DNA from 2 places in the Actinoplanes sp. NPDC051537 genome. Region 2 is predicted to be linked to the other one. Evidence: riboswitches for the same ligand, from Rfam matches in the RefSeq annotation. Region 2 holds a riboswitch; the other holds the start of a gene.
The links. A riboswitch is a leader RNA that binds a small molecule or an ion and turns the genes downstream of it on or off. The one in region 2 is predicted to bind glycine.

Region 1 (4,864 bases), on a different contig from region 2:
GTACGTGATCCGGATCTCCCCCGTCAGAACCATGCGCGGCAGTATGCCAGCCGTCTACTTCGGAAGGTCGCTCAGGATGTCGTCGGCCGGGCAGCGCGCACGCAGGACGTAGCGCTCGGTGAAGGCGGCCACCGCGTCGCGCAGGGTGCGGTCGGCGCCGTGGCGGGACAGCGCCGCGTAGGCGGCCAGGAAGCACTCGCGGGCGGCGGCGGCCAGGACCGGGTCGGTGAGGGCGTCGCGGGCGGCGCGTTCCCAGAGGCGGGGCTCGTGCTCCAGGTGGGCGGTCGCGCGCTCGGCCTCGGCGGCGGCCCGCGGGTCGTCCATCAGCGTGGTGAGGACGGCGATCGGGATCGGCCAGCCGCCGGCCGGCTGATGGTCGGCGACGTCGATCTCGAGGTGGCCGCGGGCGGCGACCGGCGGGTGCGGCGACGCGGCGTGGGGGAGGACCGCCAGGTCGCGGTGGGCGGACTGGCGAACGCTGCGCCAGCCGGGCGACGGGGTGTTGGCGAAGGCGGCGGCCAGCACCGGCGCCAGCAGGTAGGCCCGGCGCCGGCGGCTCGCCCGGCCGAGGACGCCGCCGCCCGCCAGGCCGGCCTCGAGACCGACCAGGATGCCGGCGTCGTCCGACTCCGCCGGGAGGCGGCCGGCCAGCGCCAGGTCGTCGGCCATGCGGGACAGGCAGACGGCCAGGCCGGGGGAGGGCGGGCCGCTGACCACGGCCACGGTGGCGGTGCGGGCCTTCAGGAAGCCGTGCCGCAGCAGGGTGCGCGCGGCCGGGCCGGCCACGTCGACCGCGGCCCCGACGAAGCCGGGCGGGGAAGGGACGAACGACGGTGTGGTCACGATGCGCCTCGCCGGGTGCGTGGTGGGCCGGGCGAGGCTGACCATAGCATTCCCATATGCGCGATAGGAATGGACCGCATCGTCAGATCGAGAAGCGGTCCACCGTCTGGCGCAACCGGGCCGCCAGGGCGTGCACGTCGCCGGCCGCGCGGGTCGCCTCGGCGACGGCGTTGCGGCTGGTGGCGGTGCTCTGGGCGACCGACGAGATGCCGTGCGCGATCTCGCTGGCCCCGTCCGCGGCCTCGGTGACGCCCCGGTTCATCTCGGTCGTCGTGGCGCTCTGCTCCTCGACCGCCGACGCGATCGTCGTCTGGTAGTCGCTGATCTGCTCGATGATCTGGCTGATCCCGTCGATCGCGGTGACCGCCTCGCCGGTGTCCTGCTGGATCGCCTGGATCCGCTGGGCGATCTCCTCGGTCGCCCGGGCCGTCTCCTGGGCCAGGTCCTTCACCTCGGACGCCACCACCGCGAAGCCCTTGCCGAGCTCGCCGGCCCGGGCCGCCTCGATCGTCGCGTTCAGCGCCAGCAGGTTGGTCTGGGCGGCGATCGCCTGGATCGTGGTGACGACGGTGCCGATCTGCGCCGACGACTCGCCGAGCCGGTTGATCGTGGCGCTGGTGTCGCGGGCCGCGGTCACCGCGCCCGCCGCCACGCCGGCCGCGTCGGCCGCGTTGCGGGAGATCTCCGAGATCGAGGCGCCCATCTGCTCGGCGCCGGCGGCCACCGTCTGCACGTTGCCGGAGACGCCGCCGGCCGTGCCGGCGACGCTTTCCGCCTGCTCGTACGCGCTGTTCACGGCCCCGTCGATCTGCCCGCTGACCCGGTACATCGTGTCCGCCGCCGCGGCCAGCGCGCGCGCGTCGTCGCTGATCTGGCCGATGGTCGCCGCCACCCCGGTCGCGGCGTCGTCGGCGGCCCGCGCCATGTCGGCCAGCTCGTCCGTCCCGCTGTCGTGCAGCCGTACGCCCAGATCACCGCCGGCCACGCTCCGGAGCGCGCCGATCACGCGGTTCGCCGGCCGCGAGATGCTGCGGCTGACCAGCACCGTGAGCACCACCGCGGCGACCACCGCGAGCGCGAACGTGATCAGCATCCAGTCCCGGGCGGTCGCCGCCGAGTCCTGCGCTTCGCGGGTGGTTTTCTCGGCCCGGCCCGCCACCGAGTCGACCAGCTTCTGGGTCTGCTGGACGATCGCGTAGTAGATCTCGTAGCCGGGACCGAGGATCATCTTGTTGCCGCCGGCGATGTCGCTCTTCGCGAACAGCGCGACGATCTGGTCGTCGGCCTGGAAGTACGCCGTCCACTGCTGCTGGAGCCCGGCGAACAGGTCCTTCTCGGTCGAGGTCATCAGGTCCGTACGGGTCTCCGCCAGCAACGCCTTGAGCAGCTTCGCGTCGTTGAGGAAGCCGGCCCGGTTGTCCGACGCCGGATCGACGGCCTTCTGCGGCGAGAGGCGGTAGACGTCCCACGCGTACGCGATCTGCCAGCCCGAGATGTCGCCGTCGTAGTACTTCTGCTCGTCGACCTGGCGCCGCAGCACCTGGAGGTCGCGCACCGCCCCGGCCGAGTCCGACTGCCGTTGCAGCGCGATCACACCGATCGCGACCACGATGCCCAGCAGGACCAGGATGAGGGCGAAACAGGCGCCCAGGCGCGCGCCGAGGCGCAAACGTCGAACTAGCGTCACTTCCTCCGTTTCGGCATGGTTGAGCCGGGACTGAGCGGGTTGACGGAGACGGTCCCGGGCTGTCACGCTCGGAACACAATCGAAGATCGCGCCGTATGAACCGCGGCGGGAGAGTCCCCGGGCCGTCACCGGGGCGCCGAAGGAGCAAGCCCTCCCCGGGAATCTCTCAGGCACCCGTTACCGCCGCATGGCAGGCGACTCTGGAAAGCCGGGACGACGTGGTCCCGCACCCACGGTGCAAACCGCCCGCGCGGCGGCGAAGCTCTCAGGTATCCATGACAGAGCGGGGAGGCCACCCTCCGAGGGGAGCCTTTCGTGCCGGTCAGCGCCTTCGACCTCTACTCCATCGGGATCGGCCCGTCGTCCTCCCACACCGTGGGACCGATGCGGGCCGCCCGCCGTTTCGCCGCCGAGGTGCCCAAGGCCGCCCGCCTGCGCGCCGAGCTGTTCGGCTCGCTCGGCGCCACCGGCCGCGGCCACCACTCCGACGCCGCCGTGCTGCTCGGCCTCGAGGGCGAGGACCCGGCCACCGTCGACACCGCCACGGTCGCGGCCCGGGTCGTCGCCATCCAGGAGGCCGGCGCCGTCTCGCTCGCGGGTGATCCGGTGCCGGTCGAGCTGATCCTGCACCGCCGCCGCAGCCTGCCCTTCCACCCCAACGGCATGACGTTCACCGCGTGGGCCCAGGACGGCTCGGTGCTGGCCGAGCGCACGTTCTACTCGGTCGGCGGCGGCTTCATCCTCGAGGAGGGCGAGGAGCGGGCCACCGACGACGCCGAGCTGCGGCACCCGTTCGTCTCCGGTGACACCCTGCTCGCGACCTGTGCCGCCGAGCGGACCAGCATCTCGGGCGTGATGCTGGCCAACGAGCGGGCCTGGCGCGACGACGCCGCGATCCGCGACGGCCTGCTGTCGATCTGGCGGGTGATGCACGCCTGCGTCGAGCGCGGCCTGATGGCCGAGGAGGGCGTTCTCCCCGGTGGGCTCGGCGTGCGTCGCCGGGCGCCGGGTCTCTGGCGCGATCTGGTCGTACGCCCGGACGCCGACGACCCGCTGCACGTGATCGACTGGGTGAACCTCTACGCGCTGGCCGTCAACGAGGAGAACGCGGCCGGCGGGCGGGTCGTCACCGCGCCCACCAACGGCGCCGCCGGCATCATCCCCGCGGTCCTGCACTACTACCGCCGGTTCGTGCCCGGCTCGGGCGACGACGGCGTGGTCCGCTTCCTGCTCACCGCCGCCGCCGTCGGCATCCTGATCAAGGGGGCCGCGTCGATCTCCGGCGCCGAGGTCGGCTGCCAGGGCGAGGTCGGGTCGGCGGCGGCGATGGCGGCCGCCGGTTTGTGCGAGGTTCTCGGGGGTACGCCCGAGCAGGTGGAGAACGCCGCGGAGATCGCGCTCGAGCACAGCCTCGGGCTCACCTGCGATCCGGTCGGTGGCCTGGTGCAGGTGCCGTGCATCGAGCGGAACGCGATCGCGAGCGTCAAGGCGATCAACGCGGCCCGGCTCGCGCTGCGCGGCGACGGCAGTCACCGGGTCAGCCTCGACACCGCCATCCGCACCATGCGCGACACCGGCCGGGACATGTCGACGAAGTACAAGGAGACGTCGCTCGGCGGGCTCGCCGTCACCGTCGTCGAGTGCTGAGCGAAGGATTCGGGCTGAGAGGAGGAAATGCCTGACCCTTGGAGGGTCAAGTCCGCGCCGCCGCTGCCGATGTGAGGTTTCGAATCGAGAGCAGCGGAGTGATGTCCCAGTGAGTGACACGGCCGGATGGACGCCCGACGGGCGCGGCGCGGCGCACCTGACCGGCCTGGCCGTCGGGGACGAGCTCGGACGGGGCGCCTTCACGACGGTGCACCGGGTCCGGCGCGGCGACGCGACGTACGCCCTCAAACGCCCCAACGGTGACAGCGGCGCCGATGCCGGCATCCTGTTCACCTTCCAGCGCGAGGCCGCCCTGCTGGCCTGTGTCGACGACCCGTCGGTGCCGGCCATCCACGCGGCCGGCCTCTTCGACGGCGCGCCCGCCCTGGTCCTGGAGTACATCCCGGGCGGCTCGCTGGCCGATCGTCTCGCCCAGGGCCCGCTCGCCCCCGAGGCGGTCGTCGAGCTCGCCGCCCAGCTCGGCCGCGGCCTCGCCGCCGCGCACCGGGTCGGCCTCGTGCACCGCGACGTCAAGCCCGGCAACATCATGCTGTCGCCCGGCCGCCCGGCCAAGCTCATCGACTTCGGCCTGGCCCTGCTCGGCGCCGAGCCGGAGGACGACGGCGACCGGGCCGTCGGCACGTTCCTCTACACCTCGCCCGAGCAGTCCGGCATGCTCAAGCGGCC
Region 2 (4,864 bases):
GGCGCTGGACGGGATCAGGCAGACGTCGCGGTGGGCCTCGCCACGGGCGCGGTGATAGCCGCGGATGGCCAGCAGGCCGGCGAGCTCGCCCTGGGAGCCGGCGTTCGGCTGCACGCTGACCGCGTCGTACCCGGTGATCTCGGCGAGCCAGGTCTCCAGCTGGGAGATCAGGTGCTCGTACCCGACCGTCTGGGAAGAGGGCGCGTACGGGTGGATGTCGGCGAAGGCGGGCCAGGTGACCGCCTCCATCTCGGTCGTCGCGTTGAGCTTCATCGTGCAGGAGCCCAGCGGGATCATGCCGCGGTCGAGCGCGTAGTCGCGGTCGGAGAGCTTGCGCAGGTAGCGCAGCATGCTCGTCTCGGAGTGGTGACTGTGGAACACCGGGTGGGTGAGGAACTCGGTGGTCCGGCCGAGCGGCTTGGCCCCGCAGGTGGCCGGCTCCGCGACCGCGACGCCAAATGCGGACAGAACGGCAGCGACGTGGGCCGGGGTGGTCGTCTCGTCACAAGCGATCGAAACCCGGTCGGACGAGACGAGCCGCAGGTCGATGCCGGCGTCCGCGGCGGCCGAGACGACGGCGGCGGCCCGCCCGGGAACGACCGCGGTCACCGTGTCGAAGAACGCGTCGTGGTCGACCGCGATCCCGGCCGCGGTCAGCGATCCGGCCAGGGTCAGCGCGTGCCCGTGCACCCGGCGGGCGATCTCCCGCAGCCCGGACGGGCCGTGGTACACCGCGTACATGCTCGCCATCACGGCCAGCAGCACCTGCGCCGTGCAGATGTTGCTGGTCGCCTTCTCCCGGCGGATGTGCTGCTCCCGCGTCTGCAGCGCGAGCCGGTAGGCGGGCGCCCCGTCGGCGTCCTTGGACACGCCCACGAGACGGCCCGGCAGCGATCGCTCGAGCCCGGCCCGCACCGCGAGATATCCGGCGTGCGGCCCGCCGAAGCCGAGCGGCACCCCGAAACGCTGCGTCGTGCCGGCCGCGATGTCCGCCCCGATCTCCCCCGGCGCCCGCAACAGCGTCAGCGCGAGCAGGTCGGCCGCGACGGTGACCAGGGCCCCGGCCGCGTGCGCCACGTCAACCAGGGCGGCATGATCCCGTACGGCGCCCGAAGCACCCGGATATTGCAGGTGAAGACCGAAATACTCGGCCGGGAGCTGGTCGCCGGCGTCGAGATCCACGAGCGCCAGTTCGATGCCCAGCGGCTCGGCCCGGGTGCGCAACACCGAAAGCGTCTGCGGCAGGGTGTCGGCGTCCACCACGTACACCCGCGACTTGGATTTCGAAGCCCGCTTCGCCAGCGTCATGGCCTCGGCCACGGCGGTGCCCTCGTCGAGCATCGAGGCGTTGGCCGTGGTGAGTCCCGTGAGGTCGGTGACCATGGTCTGGAAGTTGAGCAGCGCCTCGAGCCGGCCCTGGCTGATCTCCGGCTGGTACGGGGTGTACGCCGTGTACCAGGCCGGGTTCTCCAGCACGTTCCGCTTGATCACCGCGGGTGTGTGGGTGCCGTAGTAGCCGAGCCCGATCATCGGGGTGGCGACTGTGTTCTTGGCGGCGATCGACCGCAGCTCGGCGATCGTGTCCTCCTCGGAGGCGGCCGGCGGCAGGTCGAGCGTGCCGTGCCAGCGGATCACCTCGGGGACCGCCGCGTCCATCAGCGCCTCGAGCGAGGGGTAGCCGATGGCCTTGAGCATGTGGGTCTGCTCGTCCGGATCGGGACCGATGTGCCGGGATGCGAACGTCATGGCGGGCTCCAAGCGAGAGCGGAGGTCGACAAGGCGGCCTCCCCCTCTGTCGTACCCACTCGGCGGAGAAAACAGAGCAGGTACTTCAGAGTCGCTTGCCCATGCGGTCCGTTTGCCTGAGAGGTTCCGGGGAGGATTTGCCCCTTCGGCGCCGCCGCTACCCCCGCTCGATGAACAGGGACCGGCGAACTCTCCCGCATGGCTGCCGACCAAACTACCAGTGACCTTGGCGGAAACCGCTAACCCTAGGGTGGGTATGTGACCTACACCCCCGCGCAGAGCCGCTACGACTCGATGACCTACCGCCGGGCCGGCCGCAGCGGCCTGAAGCTGCCTGCGATCTCGCTCGGCCTCTGGCACAACTTCGGCGACGGCCGCCCGCTCGACCGGCAGCGCGACATCGTGCGGCGCGCCTTCGACCTCGGCGTCACCCACTTCGACCTGGCCAACAACTACGGGCCGCCGCCCGGCAGCGCGGAGCGCAACTTCGGCCGGCTCCTCGCCGCCGACTTCCGGGCTCACCGGGACGAAATGGTCATCTCGACCAAGGCCGGATACCACATGTGGGAGGGCCCGTACGGCGAGTGGGGCTCCCGGAAATACCTGGTGAGCTCCCTCGACCAGTCGCTGCGGCGGCTCGGCCTCGACTACGTGGACGTCTTCTACCACCACCGGCCGGACCCGGACACCCCGCTCGAGGAGACGATGAGCGCCCTCGACGCCGTCGTCCGCGCCGGCAAGGCCCTCTACGTCGGCATCAGCAACTACTCCAGCGAGCAGACCGCCCGCGCCGCCGCGATCCTGCGCGAGCTCGGCACCCCGCTGCTGATCCACCAGCCGTCGTACTCGATCCTCAACCGCTGGATCGAGCGGGACAACCTGCTCGGCGCCCTCGAGGAGGCCGGCGCCGGCTGCATCGCGTTCAGCCCGCTGCAGCAGGGCCTGCTCACCGACCGCTACCTCGGCGGCATCCCCGACGACTCGCGGGTGCGCACCAGCGTCTTCCTCAACGAGAGCGACCTGGACGCCACGACGATGGCCCGGATCAACGCGCTCAACGACATCGCGAAGCGCCGCGGCCAGACCCTCGCCCAGCTGGCCCTGGCCTGGGCCCTGCGCGACAACCGCATGACCAGCCTGATCATCGGCGCGAGCAGCGTCGAGCAGCTGGAGAACAACGTGGCGGCGCTGGACAACCTGGTCCTGACCGCCGAGGAACTGGACGAGATCGACGGGACCGTCCTCGACCGGTGACGGACCTCGTCGAACGGCACACGATCCTCGGGGTCGTGGTCGGATCACGCGCGTACGGGCTGGACGGCCCCGCGTCCGACCACGACCGCCGGGGCGTGTTCGCCGCGCCGACCCGCGACTTCTGGCGGCTGGACAAGCCGCCCACGCACCTCGACGGCCCGCTTCCCGAGCAGTTCTCCTGGGAGGTCGAGCGGTTCTGCGTGCTCGCCGCCCAGGCCAACCCGACCGTGCTCGAGGTGCTCTGGTCCCCGATCGTCGAACGGATCACCCCCGAGGGCGAGGCGCTGCGGGCGATCCGGGAGGCGTTCCTCTCGCGCCGGGTGGCTTCGACCTACGGCGCGTACGCCCGGGATCAGCTCCACCGCGTGCAGGCGCGCCGGGACCGCACCGGCGAAACGAACCACAAACAGGCCATGCACATGATCAGGCTGCTGATGGCGGGCGCGCACGTGCTGCGCGCCGGCGAGGTGCTGGTCGACGTCCGCCCGCACCGGGACCGGCTCCTGGCGGTCAAGTCGGGTTCGCTGCCCTGGCCGGAGGTGACCGCCTGGGCTTCCGAACTGCAACACGACCTGGCGGCGGCCACGGCGGAAACTCGGCTGCCCCCAGGCCCGGACACCAGCAAAATAGATCAACTGCTGTCGTCCGTACGGGAGAAGGGGTTGCCGTGACCATCGAGGTGCCTTCGTGGACCGCTCAGGTCGCCCGATCCCTCCCCTACCCGTTGATCTTCGCGACCGTGAGCGGCGCTCACCTGTACGGGTTCGCCTCGGTCGACTCCGACCTGGATGTGCGCGCGAGCCACCTGTTGCCGGCGGCCGAGGTGCTGGGGTTGCGCGTCGGTCCGGAAACGCTGCAGTCGGGTGGGGTGCGCGACGGGGTCGAGCTCGACGTCGTGAGTCACGATCTGGCCAAGTTCGCCCGCTTGCTGAACAGCCGGAACGGTTACGTCCTGGAGCAGCTGCTCTCGCCGCTCGTGGTGGTCGCCACGCCCGTCCACGAGGAGCTGGTCGCGCTTGCGCCGGGGCTGCTCACCCGCGGACATGCCCATCACTATCTCGGGTTCGCCGCGGGTCAGGAGAGGCTGTTCGCGCGGACCGGGGAGTTGAAGCCGGCGCTGTACGCGTTGCGCGTGCTGCTGACCGGCGAGCGGCTGATGCGCACGGGCACGCTGGAGACGGACCTCGGGGTCCTCGGGGACGGGCTGCCGTATGTGCCGGAGATGATCGCGGCCAAGCGGTCGGCCGAGCATGCGGTGCTGCCGCCGGAGTTCGCCTCGGTGATGTCGGCCGAGGTGCCACGGTTGCGGGCTTTGCTGGAGTCGGCGCGCGATTCTTCGCGGCTCCCGGAGGCGGCGTCGCCCGAGGCGGTCGCCGCGCTGCACGACCTGGTGGTCCGGACGAGACTCGCCACTGTGGATATCCCGGGAAAATGTCGTACCCGGTTGCTTGAATCCACCCCCACCCAGTCAACGGGTGGGGGTGGTCCCCCGTTCCTGGAGGCCCGAAATGACGCTGCGCGTGGCCACACCGGACGACCTCCGAGCGATCCTCGCGCTGGCCGTCGACTTCTACGCCGAGGACGGGTTCGTCACGCCCCGGGAGCGGCTGGCCGCCCACCTCGCGCACCTGCTGGTCAGCGACGCGGCCCACGCGACGGTGGTCGAACGGGACGGCATCGTGGTGGCGTTCGCGATCTCGACGTCGTCGTACGGGCTCGAGAACGGGCTCATCGCCGAGCTGGAAGACCTCTACGTGGCGCCGGCCGCGCGGCGGCGCGGGCTGGCCGGGGAGCTGATCGAGGACAGCGCTCGCTGGGCGGCGGGGATCGGTGCGGCTCAGCTCGAGATCGTGATCGCGCCCAA

Region 1: linked by a shared signal. The riboswitch ahead of ACZ6TB_RS44515 (L-serine ammonia-lyase) and the one ahead of gcvP (aminomethyl-transferring glycine dehydrogenase) in region 2 are both predicted to bind glycine.

What each region holds. Positions count from the first base shown of each region.
Region 1 is NZ_JBVJIU010000027.1:73,049-77,912, forward strand. It holds gene ACZ6TB_RS44500 (YcxB family protein) at 1-33, opposite strand, end outside; gene ACZ6TB_RS44505 (glutamate-cysteine ligase family protein) at 55-843, opposite strand; gene ACZ6TB_RS44510 (methyl-accepting chemotaxis protein) at 926-2,530, opposite strand; glycine riboswitch at 2,627-2,723, shown strand; gene ACZ6TB_RS44515 (L-serine ammonia-lyase) at 2,846-4,177, shown strand; gene ACZ6TB_RS44520 (diguanylate cyclase) at 4,287-4,864, shown strand, end outside.
Region 2 is NZ_JBVJIU010000007.1:109,702-114,565, reverse strand. It holds gene gcvP (aminomethyl-transferring glycine dehydrogenase) at 1-1,746, opposite strand, end outside; glycine riboswitch at 1,841-1,953, opposite strand; gene mgrA (L-glyceraldehyde 3-phosphate reductase) at 2,005-3,000, shown strand; gene ACZ6TB_RS18255 (nucleotidyltransferase domain-containing protein) at 2,997-3,671, shown strand; partial or broken gene ACZ6TB_RS18250 (nucleotidyltransferase domain-containing protein) at 3,668-4,414, shown strand; gene ACZ6TB_RS18245 (GNAT family N-acetyltransferase) at 4,509-4,864, shown strand, end outside.